DNA from 3 places in the Rhizobium sp. GCM10022189 genome. Region 3 is predicted to be linked to each of the others. Evidence: predicted binding sites of a transcription regulator. Region 3 holds the regulator's gene; each other region holds the start of a gene.
The links. Region 3 encodes LexA, which represses DNA repair genes until DNA is damaged. Its sites were predicted from a motif close to TGTTCNNNNTGTGTTCNG; they were not measured.
Positions count from the first base shown of each region.

Region 1 (7,512 bases), on a different contig from region 3:
CCGGCACCAGAGTGATCCAGGCAAGGACGAGGGTGACGAGCAGGAATGCCGGCCATGAAACGACGTGCGTCGGCTCGACCCACCAGAGCCAGAAGTAGGCAAGCGCTGCCAGCCAGCCGGCGATGCCAAGGCCGTAGGCGGCCCGGTTCCAGCCGGCAAAGACGGGCTCGAACATCCGGGATCCGGCTGCGGAAGACCGATATGTTCGACCGATTCCGGCTCCGGCGCTCATGCGATCACCTCCAGTCCGAAGGTCGGGCCGGCCGTGCGGATGATCGTGTCGATATCCGAAAGCGTCGGCACGAAGTCCAATTCCAGGCAAGCCCTTTTCGTATCGGCGAAAAGCACGGGCGGATCGCCAGCGCGGCGCGGCTGGCAACGGATCGGCACTTTATGGCCGGTCTTCCGCCTGACGGCCCGGAGGATCTCGCCGACCGACGTGCCGCGGCCCGAACCCAGATTGAGGCTGAGGGAATTGCCGCCAACCAGAAGGTGGCGAACGGCGGCAAGATGCGCCTCGGCGAGATCGCTGACATGAATATAGTCCCTGACGCAGGTGCCATCTTCCGTCGGATAGTCGGTGCCGAAAACATCGAGGCTCTCGATCCGGCCGCTTGCGGCAAGAAGCGCACGCGGGATCAGATGGGTTTCGGGATAGTGCCGCTCGGCAAGCTGGCCTTCCGGATCGGCGCCTGCGGCGTTGAAGTAACGGAGTGCGGCAAAACGGATGCCATAAGCGGCAGCATAGTCCTCCAGCGCCATTTCGAAGATCAGCTTGGTCCTGCCATAGGGACTGACCGGCTGTTGCGGCGTTTTCTCGCTGATCGGCAACATTTCCGGGATGCCGTAGGTCGCGCAGCTGCTGGAAAAGACGATCCTGTCGATATTGCAGTCGAGGCAGGCGTCCAGCAGCGACAGGCTGCCGATGACGTTGTTGCGATAATAGACGCTCGGCTTTTCGACGGATTCGCCGACATAGGCATTGGCACCGCAATGGATGACACAATCCGGCGAATAGGCGGCCATGACCTGCCGCAGCCTCGCGCCGTCGGCGATGTCGGCCTGGATCAGCGGCCCCCACCGGACGCTATCGATATGCCCGGTGGAAAGATTGTCGTAAGTGACCGGAACCATGCCGGCACGCGCAAGCGCCTTGCAGATGTGGCTGCCGATGAAGCCGGCGCCACCCGTAACCAGGATGTAGCGGGGCATCTCATAGTGCCTCCACCACTTGTCGGCAGGTCAGCAGCGCATCGAAATAGGCTATCGTGCGCTTGAGCCCGGCCTTCAACTCCGTCGTCGGCCACCAGTTCAGCGTTTCCCTGGCTTTGGAAATGTCCGGCCGGCGCTGCTGCGGATCGTCTGCCACGGCCGGCAGGTAAATGATGCGCGAGCGCGAATTGGTCAGATCGAGGACGATTTCGGCCAGATCGCGCACCGTGATCTCCGCCGGATTGCCGAGATTGATCGGACCGACACAGTGCTCACCGGCCTCGGCGAAACGCAGGAACCCATCGACGAGATCATCGACATAGCAGAAGGAGCGCGTCTGCCTGCCGTCGCCGTAGATGGTGATGTCCGCGTCGGAGAGCGCCTGGACGATGAAGTTGGATACGACCCGCCCGTCATCAAGGCGCATACGCGGGCCATAGGTGTTGAAGATCCGGCCGACCTTGATATCGACGCCATATTTGCGGTGATAGTCGAAGAACAGGGTTTCGGCCGATCGCTTGCCCTCGTCGTAGCACCCGCGCGGACCAATCGGGTTGACGTTGCCGAAATAGGTTTCTCGCTGCGGATTCTCGTGCGGATCCCCATAGACTTCCGAAGTCGAGGACTGGACGACCGTTGCGCCGGTGCGGCGCGCCGCATCGAGCGTGTTGACGGCACCGAGCACATTGGTCAGCAAGGTGCCGACAGGATCACGCTGATAATCCGGCGGTGAAGCCGGCGACGCAAAATTGAAGATGACGGAGGCCTCGACATCATAGGGCTGGCGCACGTCATGTTCCAAAAGCCTGAAACGGGTATTCGCCAGCAGATGCTCGATATTGACGCGGCGACCGGTGTAGAAATTGTCGAGACAGATGACCTCGTGGCCGCGCTCGAGAAGTCGCTCGCAAAGATGCGAACCCAGGAAACCGGCGCCGCCGTTGACCAGCACGGTCTTTGACCGCTGTCGCGGCGATGCGGACGCAGATCCTGAATGTCCTTCGGTGGGAATGAAGCTACGCATTACAAATCCTTCCCATGTGGTGTGGTCTTTTAGACCCTTCTATACTTTAGGCTCCCCCTTCTTCCGCCTCGATAACTTCAACGTGAAGTAGTATCGATCAAATAACCACCCTGGCTATTCTTCGGATAGTTGCACCCATGGTCAAAATGATAGGAGGATATCAGGTCAGGTCAACTTGAAAACGCTAGAGCAATTCTAAATAGCTACAGTATTAAACTTTGGAATTCTCTTGATTAATCCCCCTCAACGACTATGGTGCCAAGCCTCAGTCCGACCGCTCCTGCTTCAGTCGATGAAGCCAGTTTAGGGACGTGGCCGGCCAGTGCTGTGCGAGGGCGCGTCGCAATTGCCCTGATGATATAGGGGGTTCTTCGATGACGGCTGACGATCGCATGCATGGCAGAGCGCCATGCGGTTTCAGCTCTCTGGTTTTGGCGGCGACGGTCGTTCTCTCGGCTTTCGGACCGATGTCATGTGCGGTCGTCGATCCGGCGATCGTAGGCAGCACGGAGAAGAACATCGTTGTGGCAAGTGCGCCACGTGCCGCGAAGGACTTCCCCGATGCCGCCGAACCAAAGACTGCGCCGGCGAAAGTGAGCGCCGCGATCTATCCCGGTTCCGCGCCGTACATTTGCTCGCCGAGTGGGTTCGGCCAGAAATCGCGCTGCTTTGCCCGCACGTCCCGGACGGATTGATGGCCTAGTGCGGCCACCTGCCGGAGAGTTCGCCGTTGTCCGACGTGTCGTTGAAGAAACGCGAGGCCGCTTCCGTGCGATTTCTCACATTCATCTTCTTGTAGATATTGCGGACGTGGACCTTCACCGTGTTTTCGGACAGGTGAAGCTTGTCGGCGATAATCTTGTTCTGCGTGCCCTTACAGATAAGGTCGAGGATCTGCACCTCGCGCGTGGTCAGGGCCGCCATGCTGTTGCGGCGAAGCTTCAGGGCATTGGCGCGCGCTGCATCGACGGACTTGGTCTGGTACAGCGAGGGCTCGAGCTGGGCCGTCGCCCGATTGGACAGACGGCCTAAAAGTGCGGATGGAAAATGTTCGCCGCCCTTCATCAGCAAATCGATTGCCGCCATGAAGACATCCAGGCGCAGGTTGAGCGGCAGGACGCCATCGACGACACGCGCCTCGACAAGGCGGCTGATATAGGGCTCCATCATGTCGATGGCTTCGACGACGAGGCCGATCGATGCGTCCGGACGGTTTTCGCGAACGACCTGCAGCGCATCATGCAACTCGGCGCCGGTGACGTGATAGAAAAGGACAAGCCGCATATCCTGAATATCCTTCTCGGATATGGACTGCGCGCTCGATACGCTTACGACATCGAAATTCGGGAATTTCTTTGCGAGTGCCTCAACCATGCACTCCGAGAACAGATCCGCCTTGGCGATTACCAGGACTGTTTCCCCGTTCGGGCTCAGTCTTCTTGCCTGATCCGAATCTCCTACTTCCGACCCAACCATGAACATATACGCCTCCCCTAGCGCTACACTATACTCAAACTCGGAGCATCTACTCCCATTGGCGCGATGACGGGTATTACATGCCGACGAACATTGCCCCTAGGCATGTGGCCGCCTTATCTTTTAGGCATTTCTTAATTATGGTAATATGGATTTCAAAGGAAAGAAATGGCCCAAATGGGTTAGTTGTCAGGAACTTCTATTTATTTTTTGCCACTTTATGGTTGCATTTCCGACCAGAAACATCCTGGCGGGCGGTATTTCAACTAGATTTCGGTATAAAGCAGCATGTATTAGTTCGGGACATACGAAATCGAAGTGGTATTGCCAGACGATATTTCAAAATAAGACGGAGAACCTTCCGGGCTTAACTTCGCGGTATCGCAAACAGTCGGAGCTGCCGGTTTGCGAGGCACTCCCGAATTCGTAAACGGCTTCCGCCGGGCCTTCGAGCCGGCATGGGCTTAATTACAGTATTGAACCGGCTTTCAGATGCCTTAGCCCGAATTGATATCTATCGGGACCCGGATTTTTGCACCAATCTATGACGGTTGCCAAAGTGGCGACGTGAAAATCAAGTATCGGCATGTGTTTTTGATACTTGGTCTTCTTTCGAGGGAACTCAAAAAGAAGTTGAACTGCCTTGCTCGCGCTCAAAACGAGTCCGGGATCGGATCTGTGCGCCTTTGTACTGCTTAAGCACAGTCCCAATACAGAATTTGGACAACAAATCGCAATGAACTGCAGATGAAGAGGTACCGCGTCCATCTGCCGATGTTAACGTATTGGAGCAAGCGCGAGCAAAGATCCCATTTGAGATGAGAGGGACTTCGAAAGCTGCTCCAATTTTTTGGAGGAACAGCAATGTCTTATGACCCCAAGCACGGTTCCGATGACGACACCGTGAAGGTAGGCGCGTTGGCCGACGGCCTTTCCAGCGCCATCAATTCAACCGATATCGATGACGATTCCACGGGCTATGTCGGCGGCATCGCCAACGGCGACAATCGCAACAACACCGACAACAGCACGGACGTCGACGTCAAGGCCGATATCGATCTCGACGTGAAGACCGACAACGGCGACAACCGCGACAACGAATACGACTGGAGCTACAAGTCGGACGACGACACGAACACCAAGACGACCACGATCAACGACAACGACACGACCACAACCACGAAGTCGGATTACGACTGGAGCTATGACGCCAAGTCGTACAGCGACGACGACGTCGACATCAAGACGGTCACGGATACGGAAACGACCACCAAGACCGACACCGATATCGATACCGACATCAAGACCGTCACCGATACCGACACCAAGACGACCACGGACAGCTACAACACCAGCGACAGCTTCAACAAGACGGACACGGACTTCGCCGTTATCGAGGATGTCAAGGACTTCGGGAACCTCGGCGTGGCCGGCCATGACCTTACCTTCAATATCGGCGACGACTTCTCCTTCACGCTCGACGTCAACAACATTCTCAACGATTCGCTGAACGGTGCAGGCAACGATACCGGCTTCAGCATCGTGCAGGCAAACCATCTCGCAGACCAGGATGAGGCCTGGAACGTCAAGATGGACAACGCCGGCGCTCAGAACCAGCTGAGCGCGAATGCAGGCACCGCGCATGGTGCTGACGGCGTCGACATGGACGGCAAGGGCTGGGATCTCAAGGCAGGCGACGACGTCGCAGGCACTTCGACGGCAGATGCTTCTGCAATCCTCGCCAATTCGGGCTTCCATCTGGAACTCGTGCAGGGCGCGAACATGCTCAGCAACGCTGTGGACTCCAGCGTCATCGGCGGCAACTCGCACGCCTCCGACGTCGGCGAAGATACCAGCGGACAATAACCTCCAAGACCAAGAAAGGACTGCACCGGCTTCGGCCGGTGCAGTTTGAATGCTTGCGTACGAATTGACGAACAGCGCGGCTCCCGCAGAAGGACGTCGCATGGCCGGTCGTTTCTTCGGTAGGGAGGGCCAAGGCAATGCAAATCGAGAAATTCTCAGAAATCATCGCCCATTTCATCGGCATATTCGAAACGATGACCGAAGAGATGCGGCTGCGCACAGAATTGACCGAGGGAGCCGGTCCTGCCGAAAACAATCCGACGCTCGACGACCTGACCGCCAGAAGCCCGGCATTCGCTTCCGATCTCGCGCTCAAAGACTACGATCCCGACGTCAACTACCGCAGCGTAAGTTACGACATCGTCTATGGCGGTCCGCGCCGGTTCGGCAGTTCCTTCGAGGAAAGCCTCGACAAACTGTCCGAAATCGCCCACCGCGACGTACCGCTGCCACGTTTCGGCAGTCCGCAGGACATCAACATCGAGGACGAAGAAGAACTGCAGGTTTTCGATGGTCCCGGATCGGTGATCGGATACACCACGCAGGTCAACGTTCTCTACGACGACGACTATCTCGACATGACCGACGGGCATCATGCCCCGCGCGATACGAGCTTCGTCACGGAAAAACTGGCCGAATTCAGTTCGAAGGTCGAGATATTCTCTCCCTTTTCCGATCTGCACAGAACCGACACCCACGAGGGGATCAAGCAGATCGCCGCGGACATGGAAGCCTATATCCAGGATAAGGAGGCTTCCGGCCAGACATCGCTCGGCACGGGTGAGCCGCCGGCGGACAATCCAAATGACCAGGTGCACGATTTCGTGCTGGCGGGCGACGAGATCACCGGAACCTACATGAACGGCAAGCTCGTTTCCGAGGTTCCGGTGCTGGACGATCTCTTGCCGGACCGCGGTCTTGCCCAACCGCCCGAAGACCCGGACGAAAGCCAGACATCCGTCGAGCAGCACGACCCGGCTTCGAGCAGCCTGGAGGTCACTGCCGGCGCAAACCTCGTCGCAAACATAGCGTCCGTCGTCAACACTGCGGTGATCTCTTCCGTAACGGCTGTCATGGGCGATTATCACCAGATCGACGCCATCACGCAGGTCTACGCCTACAGCAACAATGACGACATCGCCTCGGTGTTCCAGTCCTCCGCCGATTCGAACGCGGGCGCCGCAACCGCTGCCTACAATATCGCCAGCTTCGAACGCGATGCGTACGAAGCGCCCCAGCCGCAGACAATGGTCGATGCGCAGGGCGATCCCATCTTTCCGATGGCCTGGCGTGTCAGCGTCATCGAGGGCGACGTAACCTTCGTAAACTGGATCGAGCAGTATCATTTCGTCAGCGACAACGACACCATGACCGTTACGACGAGCGGGTCGCAAGCCACCGTTCTGACCGGCGGCAATACAACGCTGAATTTCTCGTCGTTCTTCGAAATGGGCCTGCAATACGACCTCATCATCGTCGGCGGCAGCGTCTACGACATCAACAGCATCACGCAGATTTCACTTCTCTACGACAACGACTGGGCGCGCGCCGAAGACGGCGCGGAGGGGGATGCCACCGTCCAGTCCGGCGACAATCTCATCTGGAATTTCGCGGCGATCCACAATGTCGGGGCCAACGACCGCTTCGAGACGATGCCCGACTACATGCACCAGGCAGAAGAGGGCATCCAGGATCGCGATCCGACAATGCCGCAGGGCTTGTCCACCGATGTCAATTTCCAGGGCTATCTCGGCCTCAACGTTCTCTATATCACCGGCAACCTCTTCGACATGACGATCATCAAGCAGGTCGCGGTGCTCGGAGATTCCGACGATGTGACCCAAGCCGCGGCCGAGCTTCTGGAAAATGCCCAGGATGCCGTGGTCACGATCGATACGGGCAGCAATACCGTCGCCAACATCGCTGAAATCGTC
Region 1 is NZ_JBHSOR010000051.1:40,598-48,109, forward strand. Features, by position in the region: gene ACFPWW_RS26000 (glycosyltransferase family 2 protein) at 1-232, opposite strand, end outside; gene galE (UDP-glucose 4-epimerase GalE) at 229-1,212, opposite strand; gene ACFPWW_RS26010 (UDP-glucuronic acid decarboxylase family protein) at 1,214-2,236, opposite strand; gene ACFPWW_RS26015 (hypothetical protein) at 2,611-2,931, shown strand; gene ACFPWW_RS26020 (helix-turn-helix transcriptional regulator) at 2,936-3,718, opposite strand; gene ACFPWW_RS26025 (fibrinogen-binding protein) at 4,577-5,578, shown strand; gene ACFPWW_RS26030 (hypothetical protein) at 5,716-7,512, shown strand, end outside.
Region 1: the regulator LexA is predicted to act here: its motif matches at 4,329-4,346, upstream of ACFPWW_RS26025 (fibrinogen-binding protein).

Region 2 (7,512 bases), 150 kb from region 3:
AAACGTCGGTCGCGCCGTCGAGATCCATCATGAAGAGCTTGACGTTGTTGCCGAAGCCCTGCGCATAGCTGCGTTCGACGGCGAGCAGGCGGTGATCGTCAAGGGCGATCATTTCCGACATGCCGTTGTCGTTGCCGCCGTCGGGTTTGGTCGCCGCCTGCGGGATCGGCGAAACCGGGTAGACATATTGAGCCTTCGGCTCGCCGGTTGCGCCGTCGTAGCGGATGATGCGCGAGAGGCTGCCGGTCGTCAGGTTCGGGTTCGGGCCGTCCTGATAGAGGGCGGCCTCGACGCCGACGAAAACGTCACCGGACGGAGACACGGCCAGATCCTCGAAAGCGAGGTTGTCACGAATGCCGCCGGACTTGTCGGCGGTCGGCGCAAAACCGTCCGGCAGCTTGAACTCGCGCACGAAAGCACCGTCGGGAGAGGTGACGCGAACGAAGGGGGCGATCAGCGCCTTGGCGTCGCCTTCGCTGCCCCAGTAGATGCCGTCCTTGTCGAAGCGGATGGATTCGGGATCGACGGTGCGGATGGCGAAGGGCTGGCCGTTCCTGTCCTGAAACGTGGTGTGCTTGACGATGGCGACGCCCTTGAGGCCGGCGGCGCTCACGTCGATATCGAGATCGTAGAAGCGGGCCGGCGCCTTTTCGGAACGGTCGTCGCTGATGGCGATATAATGGCCGGTGGCGGCATCGAAATCGAGGCCGGAAATGCCGCCGAACTCGACGCCGTTTTCCATATGGCCGGTCGGGATGACAAATTCACCGAGATAGGAGAGGGAGATGGCTGCCGCGCAATCGCCGAAGGGGCAGGCCGTCTCGACGGTCGCGCCAATATCGGTGGCGTAAACGGAGGCGGTGCTGGACAGGAGAACGAAAGCGGCAGTCGCGAGAAAACGCTTGGTCATGGCAAAATCCGGCAAAGGGTTGAAACAAAAGGGCCGGCGCTGCAGTGACCTCTTGCGAGGGCAGAGCGCCGGCCGTTCTATTGCGCCGGTATTTTGACGGACTCGTTACGGTTCTTCGTCAGTTCGATGAATTCGCTACGGCTTAAATATCAAGATCCTCGGCGAAGGCGGCGCGCTCCTGGATGAAGCGGAAGCGGGCCTCGGCCTTGGTTCCCATCAGATCGTCGACGGCGTTGCGCGTGCCCTCGAAATCCACGTCGTCGATCAGCACCCTGAGAAGCGTGCGCTTGGACGGGTCCATGGTGGTTTCCTTGAGCTGCGCGGGCAGCATTTCGCCGAGACCCTTGAAGCGGCTGATCTCGATCTTGGCCTTGCCCTTGAACTCCGTCTCCATCAGCTCGGCGCGATGCTCGTCGTCGCGGGCATAGGCGGACTTCGCCCCCTGCGTGATCTTGTAGAGCGGCGGCACGGCAAGGAAGAGGTGGCCGCCCCGGATCAACTCCGGCATCTCCTGATAGAAGAAGGTGATGAGCAGCGACGCGATATGCGCGCCGTCGACGTCGGCATCGGTCATGACGATGATGCGTTCGTAGCGAAGATCCTCTTCGCGGTATTTGGAGCGCGTGCCGCAGCCGAGCGCCTGGATGAGATCGGATATCTGCTGGTTGGCGGACAGTTTCTCGCGGCCGGCGCTGGCGACGTTGAGGATCTTGCCGCGCAGCGGCAGGATCGCCTGATTGGCGCGGTTGCGCGCCTGCTTGGCGGAGCCGCCTGCCGAGTCACCCTCGACCAGGAAGAGTTCCGCGCCTTCGGCGGTGTTCTGCGAGCAGTCGGCGAGCTTGCCGGGCAGGCGCAGCTTGCGCACCGCGGTCTTGCGGTTGACTTCCTTTTCCTTGCGGCGACGCAGGCGCTCCTCGGCGCGCTCGATCACCCAGTCGAGCAGCTTTTCGGCTTCGGCCGGATTGTCGGCGAGATAATGGTCGAAGGGGTCGCGCAGCGCGTTTTCGACAAGGCGCTGGGCTTCGACGGTTGCCAGGCGATCCTTGGTCTGGCCGACGAATTCCGGCTCACGGATGAAGACGGAGAGCATGCCGACGGCGGAGATCATCACGTCGTCGGTGGTGATCTGGGCGGCGCGCTTGTTCTGCGTCAGTTCGGCATAGCTCTTCAGGCCCTTGGTCAGCGCGATGCGCAGACCGGCCTCATGCGTGCCGCCTTCGGGCGTCGGGATGGTGTTGCAATAGGAATGGACCTGCGGATCGCCGCCATACCAGGTGATCGCCCATTCCAGCGCACCGTGGCCGGCGGCCTTTTCGCTCTTGCCGGCGAAGATTTCGCGGGTGACGGTGAATTCCTTGCCCATCGTCGCCTGCAGGTAATCCTTCAGGCCGCCGGGGAAATGGAAGACAGCCTTGTCGGGCACCTCGGACCCTTCGGGCAGGACGCCGGGATCGCAGCTCCAGCGGATTTCCACGCCGCCGAAGAGATAGGCCTTGGAGCGGGCCATGCGGAAAACGCGCGCCGCGTCGAACTTCGCATGATCGCCGAAGATCTGCGGGTCGGGATGGAAGCGAACCTTGGTGCCGCGGCGGTTGTGCACGTCACCCAGTTCCTCAAGCCCGCCCTGCGGCAGGCCGCGCGAGAAGCGCTGGCGATAAAGCTTGCGGTTTCGCGCCACCTCGACTTCGAGATGATCGGACAGCGCGTTGACGACGGAGACGCCGACACCGTGCAGACCGCCCGATGTCTCGTAGGCCTTGCCGTCGAACTTGCCGCCGGCGTGCAGCTTGGTCATGATGACTTCGAGCGTCGACTTGCCGGGAACCTGCGGATGGTTTTCGACCGGGATGCCGCGTCCGTTATCGGTGACGGTGAGGTAGCCCTCGATATCGAGATGCACGTCGATGAAATCGGCATGGCCGGCCACCGCCTCGTCCATCGAGTTGTCGATGACTTCGGCGAAAAGGTGGTGCAGCGCCTTTTCGTCCGTGCCGCCGATATACATGCCCGGACGCATGCGTACCGGTTCCAGCCCTTCCAGAACACGGATCGAGGACGCGCCGTAATCGTCGCCGTTCGACGCCGCCGGGGCAGGGCGGGCGGCTGCCGGAGCGGGCGCGGGCTTGGCAGCCGGCGCAGCGGGCTTTGCAGCCTCCTCCTGCTTTTGCGTCAGAGGCATTCCGGAAAAGAGGTCGTTGCTGTCTTCCATGGAACCGTTCAGATCTTATTCTCGTAAAGGGCCGCCGCTGGCCCGCGCTAGTCACAGTCCGTATCGCGTTTGCGAATCAGGGGAATTCTGACAGAAAGCGCCCCGATACGCGACGCGCCCCGGATTTGCGGAGCTTTTCAAGATGTGATTTGCGTTGCCGGGCGCCGAATGGCAAGTCGCGGCAGCTCTCTGGGAACCGTCTCAATGCCGATGTCCACAAGTCATTGCACCATAATCACTGCAATTGCGGCCTTTTTCCTGTCCGCAGCCGCGACGACCGCCGCGGCCGATGCCTTGCCGCCCTACAAGGACGAGCTGTTTTCGAAACAGACCGTGCTGCAGACGGGCGATGGCGGCGCTTTCGAAGCGATCGATTACGACGAGATGCGCGACATCAACGGACGCGACCAGATCCCGGAAAAACGCGCCCAGCAGAAATATGTCTCGCTTGGCGTCAGGAAGATGCAGGCCGACGAAACGCTGTCGCTCGACGGCATCAAGCTGGATGTCACCAGGGTGGGACCGGCCGAGAATGCTGCCTTCACGGTGATCTTCATCCACGGCCGCGACGGCGACCGGCGGCTCGGCGCCAACGACTATTCCTTCGGCGGCAATTTCAACCGGCTGAAGAACCTCACGGCCGGCAATGGCGGGGTCTATTATTCGCCGACGGTCAGGACCTTCGATGCCAGCGGGGTCGCTGCGATCGCCGGGCTGATCCGCTATGCGAGCGCACAGTCTCCCGGCCGTCCGGTCATCCTGAGCTGCGCCTCGATGGGCAGCCAGATCTGCTGGGGTCTTTCGCGTGATGCCGATAGCGTCAAGCGGCTGAAGGGCATGCTGATCATGAGCGGCGTTTCAGACCCCGACTTCGTGAAGAGCCCGTTCTACAAGGCGAAGCTGCCGCTCTGGTTTGCCCATGGCAGCCGCGACCCCGTTTATGCGGCCGCCGACCAGCAGGCGCTGTTCGAGAAACTCAACAAGGCGAAATACCCGACACATTTCACGCTCTTCCAGAACGGCAATCACGGCACGCCGATCCGCATGATCGACTGGCGAAAGGTGCTGAACTGGATTCTGGCGGCCTGAACGGACGGATTTCACGCCGCGCGGCGCTTTCAAACGATCATATTCCCCCGACGACGCGCGCGGCGCTTTCCTTTGTTGCAGGCTTTTGCTAAGGCCGCCCGAACAGGCGGATTTTGGGAGGAGCAGCATGACACCTGACGTACGCCCGCTCGTGGCGGGGAACTGGAAGATGAACGGCACGCGCGATTCATTGGACCAGATCAAGGCGATTGCCCAGGGCGTCATGGTCCCGCTGTCGGAAAAGGTCGAAGCCCTGATCTGCCCGCCGGCCACGCTGCTTTACGTGGCAACGGCGCTTGCGACCGACAGCCCGCTTGCGATCGGCGCGCAGGATTGCCACCAGGCGCAGAGCGGCGCCCATACCGGCGACATTTCGGCCGAGATGATTGCCGACTGCTACGGCACTTATGTGATCGTCGGCCATTCGGAACGGCGCATCGACCATGCCGAAACCGACCATATGGTGCGGGCCAAGGCGCAGGCCGCCCATCAGGCCGATCTCACCGCCATCGTCTGCATCGGCGAGACCGGCGACGAGCGCGACGCCTACCAGACGCTCGATATCCTGAAACGCCAGCTTTCCGGTTCGCTGCCGGATGAGGCGACGGCCGAAAATACCGTCATTGCCTACGAGCCGGTCTGGGCGATCGGCACCGGGCTGACGCCGACGGCAAAGGATGTGGAAATCGTCCATGCCTTCATCCGCGACGAACTCGTGCTGCGTTTCGGCGACGAGGGCAAGGGGATGCGCATTCTCTATGGCGGTTCGGTCAAGCCCGCAAATGCGCGTGAACTGCTTGCCGTCGACAATGTGGACGGCGCGCTCATCGGCGGGGCGAGCTTGAAAGCCAGCGACTTCCTCGCCATCTACGGCACATACGAAACGCTGCTTGCCTGAAGCGATTGCATATTCCTGGCCGAAGGGCTTGGAATAGCAGATGACCTCATGTAAAGAGCCGCCAGATTTTTACTTTATGTCCGTCCTCAGACGGGCAGGACTGGACCCATGCAGACAGTATTGATTGTCATCCATCTCATGATCGTGCTCGCGCTCGTCGGCGTCGTGCTCATCCAGCGCTCCGAAGGCGGCGGCCTCGGCATCGGCGGCGGATCGGGCTTCATGTCGGCCCGCGGCACGGCCAATGCGCTGACGCGCACGACGGCGATCCTGGCGACGCTGTTCTTCCTCACCTCGCTCGGCCTCGGCATCCTGACCCGTTACGAAAGCCGCCCGACCGATATTCTCGACCGCATTCCGGCAACGAGCGGGCAGGGCAACGGCATTCTCGATTCGCTTGGCGGCGGCAGCACGCCCGCTCCGGCCCAGCCGACCGACAATAGCGGCATTCCGAACAGCGGCGCCGCCGCGCCGGCGACGCCAGCGCCTGCAGCGCAGGCACCGGCCGCTCAGGCTCCCGCAACTCAGGCACCGGCTGCAAACGCTCCTGCGGCGACTGCTCCGGCCGCTCCGACGACAGCGGCTCCGGCCCAGCCGGAAGCTCCGGCCGCGACCGCGCCGGCGCAGCCTTCCGGCGTCCCCACGGGACAATAAGCCGGTCCAGAAAATGAACCGCCGGCAGGCCCTCGGGTCTGCCGGTTTTCTTTTGTCCGGATTTCATCTCGGCGCCAAAAATTCTGGAAAAGAATTTTTGGGCTGGTGGAATCGTTTTTGAAAAGGTATCCGGTGACTCCCATGGCGCGATACGTATTCATCACTGGCGGCGTGGTTTCTTCCCTCGGAAAAGGAATTGCGGCCGCAGCTCTCGGAGCGTTGTTGCAGGCCCGTGGTTATCGGGTGCGGCTTCGCAAGCTCGACCCCTATCTGAACGTGGATCCGGGCACTATGAGCCCGACCCAGCACGGCGAAGTCTTCGTCACCGACGACGGCGCGGAAACCGACCTCGATCTCGGCCACTACGAGCGCTTCACCGGCCGCTCGGCGACCAAGACCGACAACATCACCACCGGCCGCATCTACAAGAACATCATCGACAAGGAACGCCGCGGCGACTATCTCGGCGCGACCGTGCAGGTCATTCCGCACGTCACCAACGAGATCAAGGACTTCGTCACCGAAGGCAATGACGACTACGATTTCGTCATCTGCGAGATCGGCGGCACGGTCGGCGATATCGAGGCGATGCCCTTCATGGAAGCGATCCGCCAGCTCGGCAACGACCTGCCGCGCGGCACCGCGATCTACGTCCACCTGACGCTGATGCCGTATATTCCGGCAGCGGGCGAATTGAAGACCAAGCCGACGCAGCATTCCGTCAAGGAGCTGCAGGCGCTCGGCATTCACCCCGACATTCTGCTGGTGCGCGCCGACCGGGAAATCCCGGAGGCCGAACGCCGCAAGCTGTCGCTGTTCTGCAACGTGCGCCCGTCCGCCGTCATCCAGGCGCTCGACGTTGCCAATATCTACGACGTGCCGATGGCCTATCACAAGGAAGGCCTCGACGACGAAGTGCTGGCCGCCTTCGGCATCGAGCCGGCGCCCAAGCCGCGCCTCGACCAGTGGGAAGAGGTCTGCAACCGTATCCGCACGCCGGAAGGCGAGGTGACGATCGCGATCGTCGGCAAATATACCGGCCTCAAGGATGCCTATAAGTCGCTGATCGAAGCGCTGCATCACGGCGGCATCGCCAACCGCGTCAAGGTCAAGCTCGAATGGATCGAGTCGGAAGTCTTCGAAAAGGAAGATCCGGCGCCTTACCTCGAAAAGGTCCACGGCATTCTGGTCCCCGGCGGCTTCGGCGAGCGCGGCTCGGAAGGCAAGATCCATGCGGCGCGTTTTGCCCGCGAGCGCAAGGTGCCGTATTTCGGCATCTGTTTCGGCATGCAGATGGCCGTCATCGAGGCGGCGCGCAATCTCGCCGACGTTCCCAACGCTTCTTCCACCGAATTCGGCCCGACGCCGGAGCCGGTCGTCGGCCTGATGACCGAATGGGTCAAGGGCAACGAGCTGCAGAAGCGCACGGCATCGGGCGATCTTGGCGGCACGATGCGCCTTGGCGCCTACAAGGCGGCGCTGAAGAAGGGCACGAAGATTTCGGAGATCTACGGCTCGACCGATATTTCCGAGCGTCACCGCCACCGCTACGAAGTCAATATCGACTACAAGGACCGGCTGGAGGATTGCGGCCTGGTCTTCTCCGGCATGTCGCCTGACGGCGTGCTGCCGGAGACGGTCGAATATCCTGACCATCCGTGGTTCATCGGCGTTCAGTACCATCCGGAACTGAAATCCCGCCCGCTCGACCCGCATCCGCTCTTTGCAAGCTTCATCGAAGCGGCGACGGAA
Region 2 is NZ_JBHSOR010000002.1:174,431-181,942, forward strand. Features, by position in the region: gene ACFPWW_RS01100 (esterase-like activity of phytase family protein) at 1-910, opposite strand, end outside; gene parE (DNA topoisomerase IV subunit B) at 1,053-3,119, opposite strand; gene ACFPWW_RS01110 (alpha/beta hydrolase) at 3,324-4,208, shown strand; gene tpiA (triose-phosphate isomerase) at 4,336-5,106, shown strand; gene secG (preprotein translocase subunit SecG) at 5,215-5,760, shown strand; gene ACFPWW_RS01125 (CTP synthase) at 5,902-7,512, shown strand, end outside.
Region 2: the regulator LexA is predicted to act here: its motif matches at 3,125-3,142, upstream of parE (DNA topoisomerase IV subunit B).

Region 3 (7,512 bases):
ACCGTGCCTTTTCGCACGGGCAGATCGACAGATTTGTCACCGATTTTGATTGTAGCGCTTTGATCCGTCATGCTGATCCTCCGGAGTGGCGGTGGCGCCGCAAAAGCGCCATAAGAGTTAAGCGTCCTCAGCGATAGCTATATGATCGGGAAGCTAATGCCAAGTTACCGTGATGCCATTTTGTGCATCGCGGCATCATCTTTTAGGCACTGCAGCGATGAGCTGGATGCATATCAGAACACCATGATTTGACTGGATTTTTCGCTTCCCTGATTTTTCCTCGTATTTCAATCGATTATTGTTTGCTCCTTTTGATCTCAGGTTGCATTCTGCCGGTCTGCGGGGGCGGGTCCAGGCGATTATGACGGGGTTGGAGACAAGACAGCGGCAGGCGAAATCCATCGATGAAAAGATGGATTTTATTGGCGTTGCCCCGCGCGCCATTGTGACGCAACCGGTCCGCACGCAAGCCGCGACACCCTTTCCATGGCGACTGGCGGCCGTTGGGAAACGGTACGTCTCCTTGTCCGTGCATATGGCGGCCGAGGAGGCCGGTCACGGCCGCCTCATCCTCTTCTCGCCGGTCTTCCTGGGGGCGGGTGCCGCCACCTGGTTTCTGACAGGCTCGGACTTTCCGGCCGTCTCGCTCGGTCTCTGCCTGCTTGTCCTCCTTGTCGCCGTCACGGTCTGCGGCCATGGCCGGCCGAAATTGCGGGCGACACTGCTTGGCCTGCTTCTCTTTGCCGGCGGCATGCTTTCGGCACAGGTCGAAACCTGGCGGGCAAGGACCCTGATCCTCGATTCAGCCGTCACGACGACCGTGACCGGCCGCATCGAGCGCCGGGAAGGCGATGGCGAGGGACGCTGGCGTTATATTCTCAAGGTCAACGGCACAAGCGCACCCGAGATCAGGCGTCCGCCCGAACGCGTCTCCGTGCTGGCGCGTGGCGCGGCCCGCCCCTTCGAACTCGGCGACATCATCGAGGGCAGGGCGCGGCTGACGCCTCCGGCGGGGCCGGCGCTCCCCCATCTCAACGATTTCGCCTTCAGCGCCTATTTCGACCGCATCGGCGCCAACGGCTTCTTCTATGGGGCGCCGAAAAAGGTGGCGGAACAGTCGGAGCAGGCAGGCTCGCTCGATGAGGCCGTCCTGGAGTGGCTCTATCGCCTGAGAAGCGGCATCGGCGATCGGATCCGCTCCGCCCTGCCCGGCGACACCGGGGCCTTTGCCGCCTCCCTTGTCACCGACGAGAGACGCGCGATCTCGGATGAAACGACGGAAGCCTTGCGGCAATCCGGCCTTGCCCACATTATCGCAATCTCCGGCCTCAATATGGCGCTCTCCGCCGGCATCTTCTTCGTCGGCCTGCGTGTCGTCCTCAGCCTGTTTCCCGGTATTGCCCAGGCGTGGCCGACCAAGAAGATCGCGGCCGCCGGCGCGCTCGCTGCGGTAACCGCCTACTATCTGATCTCGGGTTTTGCCGTCTCCGCCGAACGCGCCTTCATCATGATGGCGATCATGCTGGTCGCCGTCTTCTTCGACCGGCCATCGATCAGCCTTAGAAACGTGGCGCTGTCCGCTCTCGTGATCCTCGCTGTCTCGCCATCGGAAGTGCTGGGGCCAAGCTTCCAGATGTCCTTTGCCGCCACGCTCGCACTTGTCGCCGGCTACGATCTCTGGAAGCGGCGGCCGATGCGTGAGAACGCTCTTGCCAGGCTGCCGATCATGAAGCCGATCTCCATGGTTGGCAGTTTCTTCGGCGGCGTTTTCCTGACGTCGCTGATCGGCGGCTTCTCGACGGCACTGTTTTCGATCGAGCATTTCCACCGCCTGACGGCCTATGGCCTGCCGGCAAATCTTGCGGCCATGCCGGTCATTTCCTTCATCGTCATGCCGGCGGGCATGCTGGCAATGCTGCTGATGCCCTTCGGCCTGGACGGCTGGCTGTGGCAGGTGGCAGGCTTCGGGCTCGATCTGGTGATCACGATCGCCAAGGCGATCGCGGGGTGGGGCGGCAATATAGATATCGGCCGCTTGCCCGGCTGGTATTTCCCGACAGCCGTCTCCGGCTTTCTGCTGCTGACGCTGCTCAGAACGGGGCTGCGGCACATGGGAACGGCAATTGTCGCGGTCTCCACGCTTGCTGTGGCCGTTCTCCCGTCCGGTGCGGCGCCCGATATCGCCATCTCAGAGGATGGCGGGCTTGTTGCCATAGTCGATGGAGAGGCGATGGCTTCAAACCGTGAGAAGCCGCCCGCCTTCATCTTCGAACAATGGCAGCGGGCGCTTGCCCTCGAAGAGCACCGCAAGCCGGTAATGCTCCAAGCCGCCAAGGCGCCCGCCGCGCCTGACGGCAAACGGTTGCAGCTTTCGCCGGATCAGCAGGATGAAGCCAGAGAGGCGATGAGACAGGCGGCCGACACCGGCCCTCCCTCGCGTTTCTCCTGCCTGAAGGGCGCCTGGTGCAGCGTCGCGCTCGCCAACGGAAAGAGGCTGACCGTCATCGACAATGCCGCCTATCTCGGGCCGGCCTGCGATACGGCCGATATTGTCGTGACCCCCGTCCGGCTGCGCGTCGACCGCTGCCGCTCCGGCGCGCTGCTCTTGACCGGCGAAACGTTGCGCAGGACAGGTTCCGTCGAACTTCGGTTCACTGCCAACGGAGTTGAGGCCACCACCACATTCGACACGTTGCAGCGCCCCTGGATGCGTCACCGCGCCTATGACTGGCGAAGCAATGCATTCGCGGACGCCGGCCTGTCACCGGTCAGTGATAGCGGCGAATGAGGCCGACGAGCTTGCCCTGAACCTTGACGCGATCCGGCGGGAAAATGCGGGTCTCGTAGGCGGGGTTTGCAGCCTCGAGCGCAATCGATGCGCCCTTGCGGCGGAAGCGCTTGAGCGTCGCTTCCTCGTCGTCGACGAGTGCAACGACGATATCGCCGGGATTGGCCGTGCTGCCATTGCGGATGATGACCGTGTCGCCATCGAAAATGCCGGCTTCGATCATCGAATCGCCGCGAACTTCCAGCGCATAATGTTCGCCGGAGCCAAGCATATCGGTCGGAACCGTGATGTCATGCGTATTGTTCTGGATCGCCGAGATCGGCACGCCGGCGGCGATGCGCCCCATGACGGGAACGGAGACCGAATTGCCGTTATCGGCGGCAGGTGCCGGCTTGGCCGAGGCGGGAGGCGCCACAGGCTGCGGCTTGCCGAGACTGCCCTCGATGACGCTCGGCGAAAAGCCGCGCCGGGGTTGCAGGCTCGGGCTGTAGGCTTCCGGCAGTTTGATGACTTCGAGCGCCCGCGCCCGGTTCGGAAGCCGGCGAATGAAGCCGCGTTCCTCGAGTGCCGTGATCAGCCGGTGAATACCGGATTTCGAGGCCAGATCCAGGGCGTCCTTCATCTCGTCGAAAGACGGCGGAACGCCTGACTCCTTCATCCTTTCGTGAATGAAAAGAAGGAGTTCCTGTTGTTTGCGCGTGAGCATGGCGTGTAACCCCAGTCTTGAAACAAATCCAGAACGGACACTATATGTTCCATATGTGTTCCGCAAGTGGCTAAATTTTCGTAAAACTTCTGTTCATTCTGTCGAGAATTTTATTTTTCGCGGCCCTTGCGCCTTCGCACCCTTGCCTCGCAAGGCCTGCTGAAGCACATCTCCTTGTCATTGCTGGAGGGAACCCGATGCGCAAAGACAGGCTTCCGATCGATCATCTCGTCTTGCCGGTGACGGATATCGACCTTGCCCGCGAAAGGCTGGACAAGCTGGGTTTCACGGTCGCGCCCGATGCCCGCCATCCCTTCGGCACGGAAAATGCCTGCGTGTTCTTTGCCGACAAAACCTATCTCGAGCCTTTGGGCGTCGCGAGCGTTGCAGAGAGCGAGCAGGCGGCGCGTCGCGGCAACGTCTTTGCCGCCCGTGACCAGGCATTCCGCTTCCGTTGCGGCGACGAGGGCCTTTCCGCGATTGCCTTCGCCACCGGCGATGCAAGGCGAGAACATGCCCGATTCGTCGAGGCCGGCATCAGCGCCGGTTCCCTGCTGCAGTTCGAGCGTCCGGTGAAAATGCCAGATGGCGCAGAAAGTGTTGCCGGCTTCCGGCTCGCCTTCGCCGCCGATCTCCGGGCGCCGGATTTCCTCCTCTTTGCCGTCGAGCGCGTGAACCCGTTGCCCGCCGATCGCGCCGTACTGGAGACGCATGCCAATGGTGTCACGGGTATTGCCGAAATTGCCCTGGCTGCGCCGGAGCCGAAGGCCTTCGGTGTTTTCGTCCGATCGGTTGCAAGGGTCGTGTCAGCTGACGACACGGGCTTCGGGCTGCAGATTGCCACCGCCAATGCGAAGATCAGCCTGATGACACCTGAAGGACTGGAGGCCTATTACGATCTGGTGACGCCCGATACCGATCGCGGCCTGCGTGGACGGGCAATCCTCTTTGCCGTCGGCGATCTGGCCGTGACAGAAGCGCATTTGGCTGCTAACGGGGTCACATACACACGCAAGGCCAACCGAATTCTGGTGAAGCCGGCGCCCGGGCAGGGCACGCTCTTCGCCTTCGAGGAAAGATCATGAGCACCAATACGAACTCCGTGGTGACGGTCGGCGAGGGCGCCGGCAAGGTTACTTTTTCCAATACCGGACGCCTGTCGCTGATTGCCGGCGCTTGCGAACTGGAAAGCCGCGACCACGCGTTCATGGTTGCCGGCACCTTGAAGGAACTCTGCGCCAAGCTCGGCATCGGGCTCGTCTACAAGACGTCCTTCGACAAGGCGAACCGTTCCTCGCTGTCGAGCAAGCGCGGTGTGGGCCTTGAGAAGGGGCTGGAGGTCTTCGCCGACCTGAAAAAAGAGCTCGGCATTCCGGTTCTGACGGACATCCATACGGAAGAACAATGCGCCGAGGTGGCCAAGGTCGTCGATGTCCTTCAGATACCGGCTTTCCTGTCCCGCCAGACGGATCTTCTGGTGGCCGCGGCAAGGACCGGCCGCGTCATCAACGTCAAGAAAGGCCAGTTCCTGGCCCCCTGGGACATGAAGAACGTGCTCGGCAAGCTGAACCAGAGCGGCAATCCGAACGTTCTTCTGTGCGAGCGCGGCGCCTCCTTCGGCTACAACACGCTGGTTTCCGACATGCGCTCGCTGCCGATCATGGCGGCAACCGGCGCGCCTGTCATCTTCGATGCCACACATTCGGTCCAGCAGCCCGGCGGGCAGGGGGAAACCTCGGGCGGCGAGCGGCAGTTCGTCGAGACGCTGGCGCGCGCAGCCGTTGCCGTCGGCGTTGCCGGCGTCTTTATCGAGACCCATCAGGATCCCGACAACGCGCCCTGCGACGGCCCGAACATGGTCTATCTCAAGGATATGCCGCGGCTTCTGGAAAAGCTGCTCGCTTTGGACGCGGTCGCCAAGGGCTGACAGTCAAAAGCCTGACATGATCGTGTTATAGCGACGGTCAGACATGCAGGACGAAGGTGTCGCAAAGTGCCATTGTAATTTGCGCACCTTCGATTAAGACGGTTTCAAACGATTTATCCACCCACCGAGCAGGAAAAAACCATGACTGCAATTACCGATATCATCGCCCGCGAGATTCTCGATAGCCGTGGCAATCCCACCGTCGAAGTCGATGTCTATCTCGAAGACGGCAGCATGGGCCGCGCGGCTGTTCCCTCGGGTGCTTCGACCGGCGCGCATGAAGCCGTCGAAGTGCGCGATGGCGGCAAGCGCTATCTCGGCAAGGGTGTCGAAAAGGCTGTCGAAGCCGCCAATACGGAAATCTTCGACGCGATCGGCGGCATCGATGCCGAAAACCAGATCCAGATCGACCAGATCATGATCGAACTCGACGGCACGCCGAACAAGTCGCGCCTCGGCGCCAATGCCATCCTCGGCGTTTCGCTCGCCGTTGCCAAGGCTGCCGCCCAGGCTGCCGGCCTGCCGCTCTATCGCTACGTCGGCGGCGCTTCCGCAAGCGTGCTGCCGGTTCCGATGATGAACATCATCAACGGCGGCGCCCATGCCGACAACCCGATCGATTTTCAGGAATTCATGATCCTGCCGGTCGGCGCGGATTCGATCCGCGAAGCCGTCCGCATGGGTTCGGAAGTCTTCCATACGCTGAAGAAGGAACTGGCTGCCCAGGGCCACAACACCAATGTCGGCGACGAAGGCGGTTTCGCACCCGGCCTGAAAAGCGCTCCGGAAGCTCTCGACTTCATCATGAAGTCGGTCGAGAAAGCCGGCTACAAGCCGGGCGAGGACATCTATCTCGGCCTCGACTGCGCCTCGACGGAATTCTTCAAGGACGGCAAATATGTGCTGGAAGGCGAAGGCCGCACGCTGGAATCGGGCGCAATGGCCGAATACCTTGCCGAACTCGTCGCCAAGTATCCGATCATCTCCATCGAAGACGGCATGGCTGAAGACGATTGGGAAGGCTGGAAGACGCTGACGGACCTCGCCGGCAAGAAGTGCCAGCTCGTCGGCGACGACCTGTTCGTCACCAACTCGGCCCGCCTGCGCGACGGCATCCGCATGGGTGTTGCCAACTCGATCCTCGTCAAGGTCAACCAGATCGGCTCGCTGACGGAAACGCTCGACGCCGTCAACACCGCGCACAAGGCTGCCTACACCGCCGTCATGTCGCACCGCTCCGGCGAAACCGAAGATTCCACCATCGCCGATCTCGCGGTTGCCACCAACTGCGGCCAGATCAAGACCGGCTCGCTGTCCCGCTCGGATCGCCTTGCCAAGTACAACCAGCTGATCCGCATCGAAGAAGGCCTCGGCCCGCAGGCTCAGTATGCCGGCCGCTCCATCATTCGCGGCTAATACGATCTTATAAATCAGGCATTTGGAACCCGCGCTCCGGCGCGGGTTTTTTGTTGGCTCCGTTCGCGAGGCATGCAGAGTCAACGAACGGTTAATCTCTGCGCGCTAGATTGAAATGATTGGTAATGCGTCAGAGCATGCGTGTATGTGGACAAAGCATCATAAGAAGAGAAAGACCGGTCGCTTCGTCATTCCGGCCATGACGGTCGCCTTCCTCTCCTATTTCGGCTATCATTGTATCCATGGTGATTACGGTCTGCGTGCGACGGAGGCGTTCGAGCGCCAGCGGATCGCGCGCGAGAAGGAGCTGGCCGTGCTGAAGGCCAAGCGCGAGCATCTGGAGGCGCAGGTGGCGCTGCTCAGCGACGGCTCGCTGGACAAGGACATGCTCGACGAAAAAGCGCGGTATCAGCTCAACATGTCGCGCGCGGACGAGATTGTGATTTTCAACCACTACCGCAATTAACTGAATTTAGGTTAATCTAAAATTTCGCTTGTTTATCAATAATTTACTGGCGAATATGAGCCATGCAATTATGGCATTGCTGTGGTCATTTTTCTTCCCTATGGTACGCGCCACCTGAGAACCGATAAACCCATAGGGAGGGTTGAATGGCGTTGCGCAAAACCGCGACCGTTTCCAGCCGCAAAACCAGTGCGAAATCCACAGCCAAG
Region 3 is NZ_JBHSOR010000002.1:324,553-332,064, reverse strand. Features, by position in the region: gene gltA (citrate synthase) at 1-71, opposite strand, end outside; gene ACFPWW_RS01795 (ComEC/Rec2 family competence protein) at 362-2,788, shown strand; gene lexA (transcriptional repressor LexA) at 2,769-3,494, opposite strand; gene ACFPWW_RS01785 (VOC family protein) at 3,692-4,579, shown strand; gene kdsA (3-deoxy-8-phosphooctulonate synthase) at 4,576-5,421, shown strand; gene eno (phosphopyruvate hydratase) at 5,563-6,837, shown strand; gene ACFPWW_RS01770 (FtsB family cell division protein) at 6,983-7,303, shown strand; gene pdhA (pyruvate dehydrogenase (acetyl-transferring) E1 component subunit alpha) at 7,450-7,512, shown strand, end outside.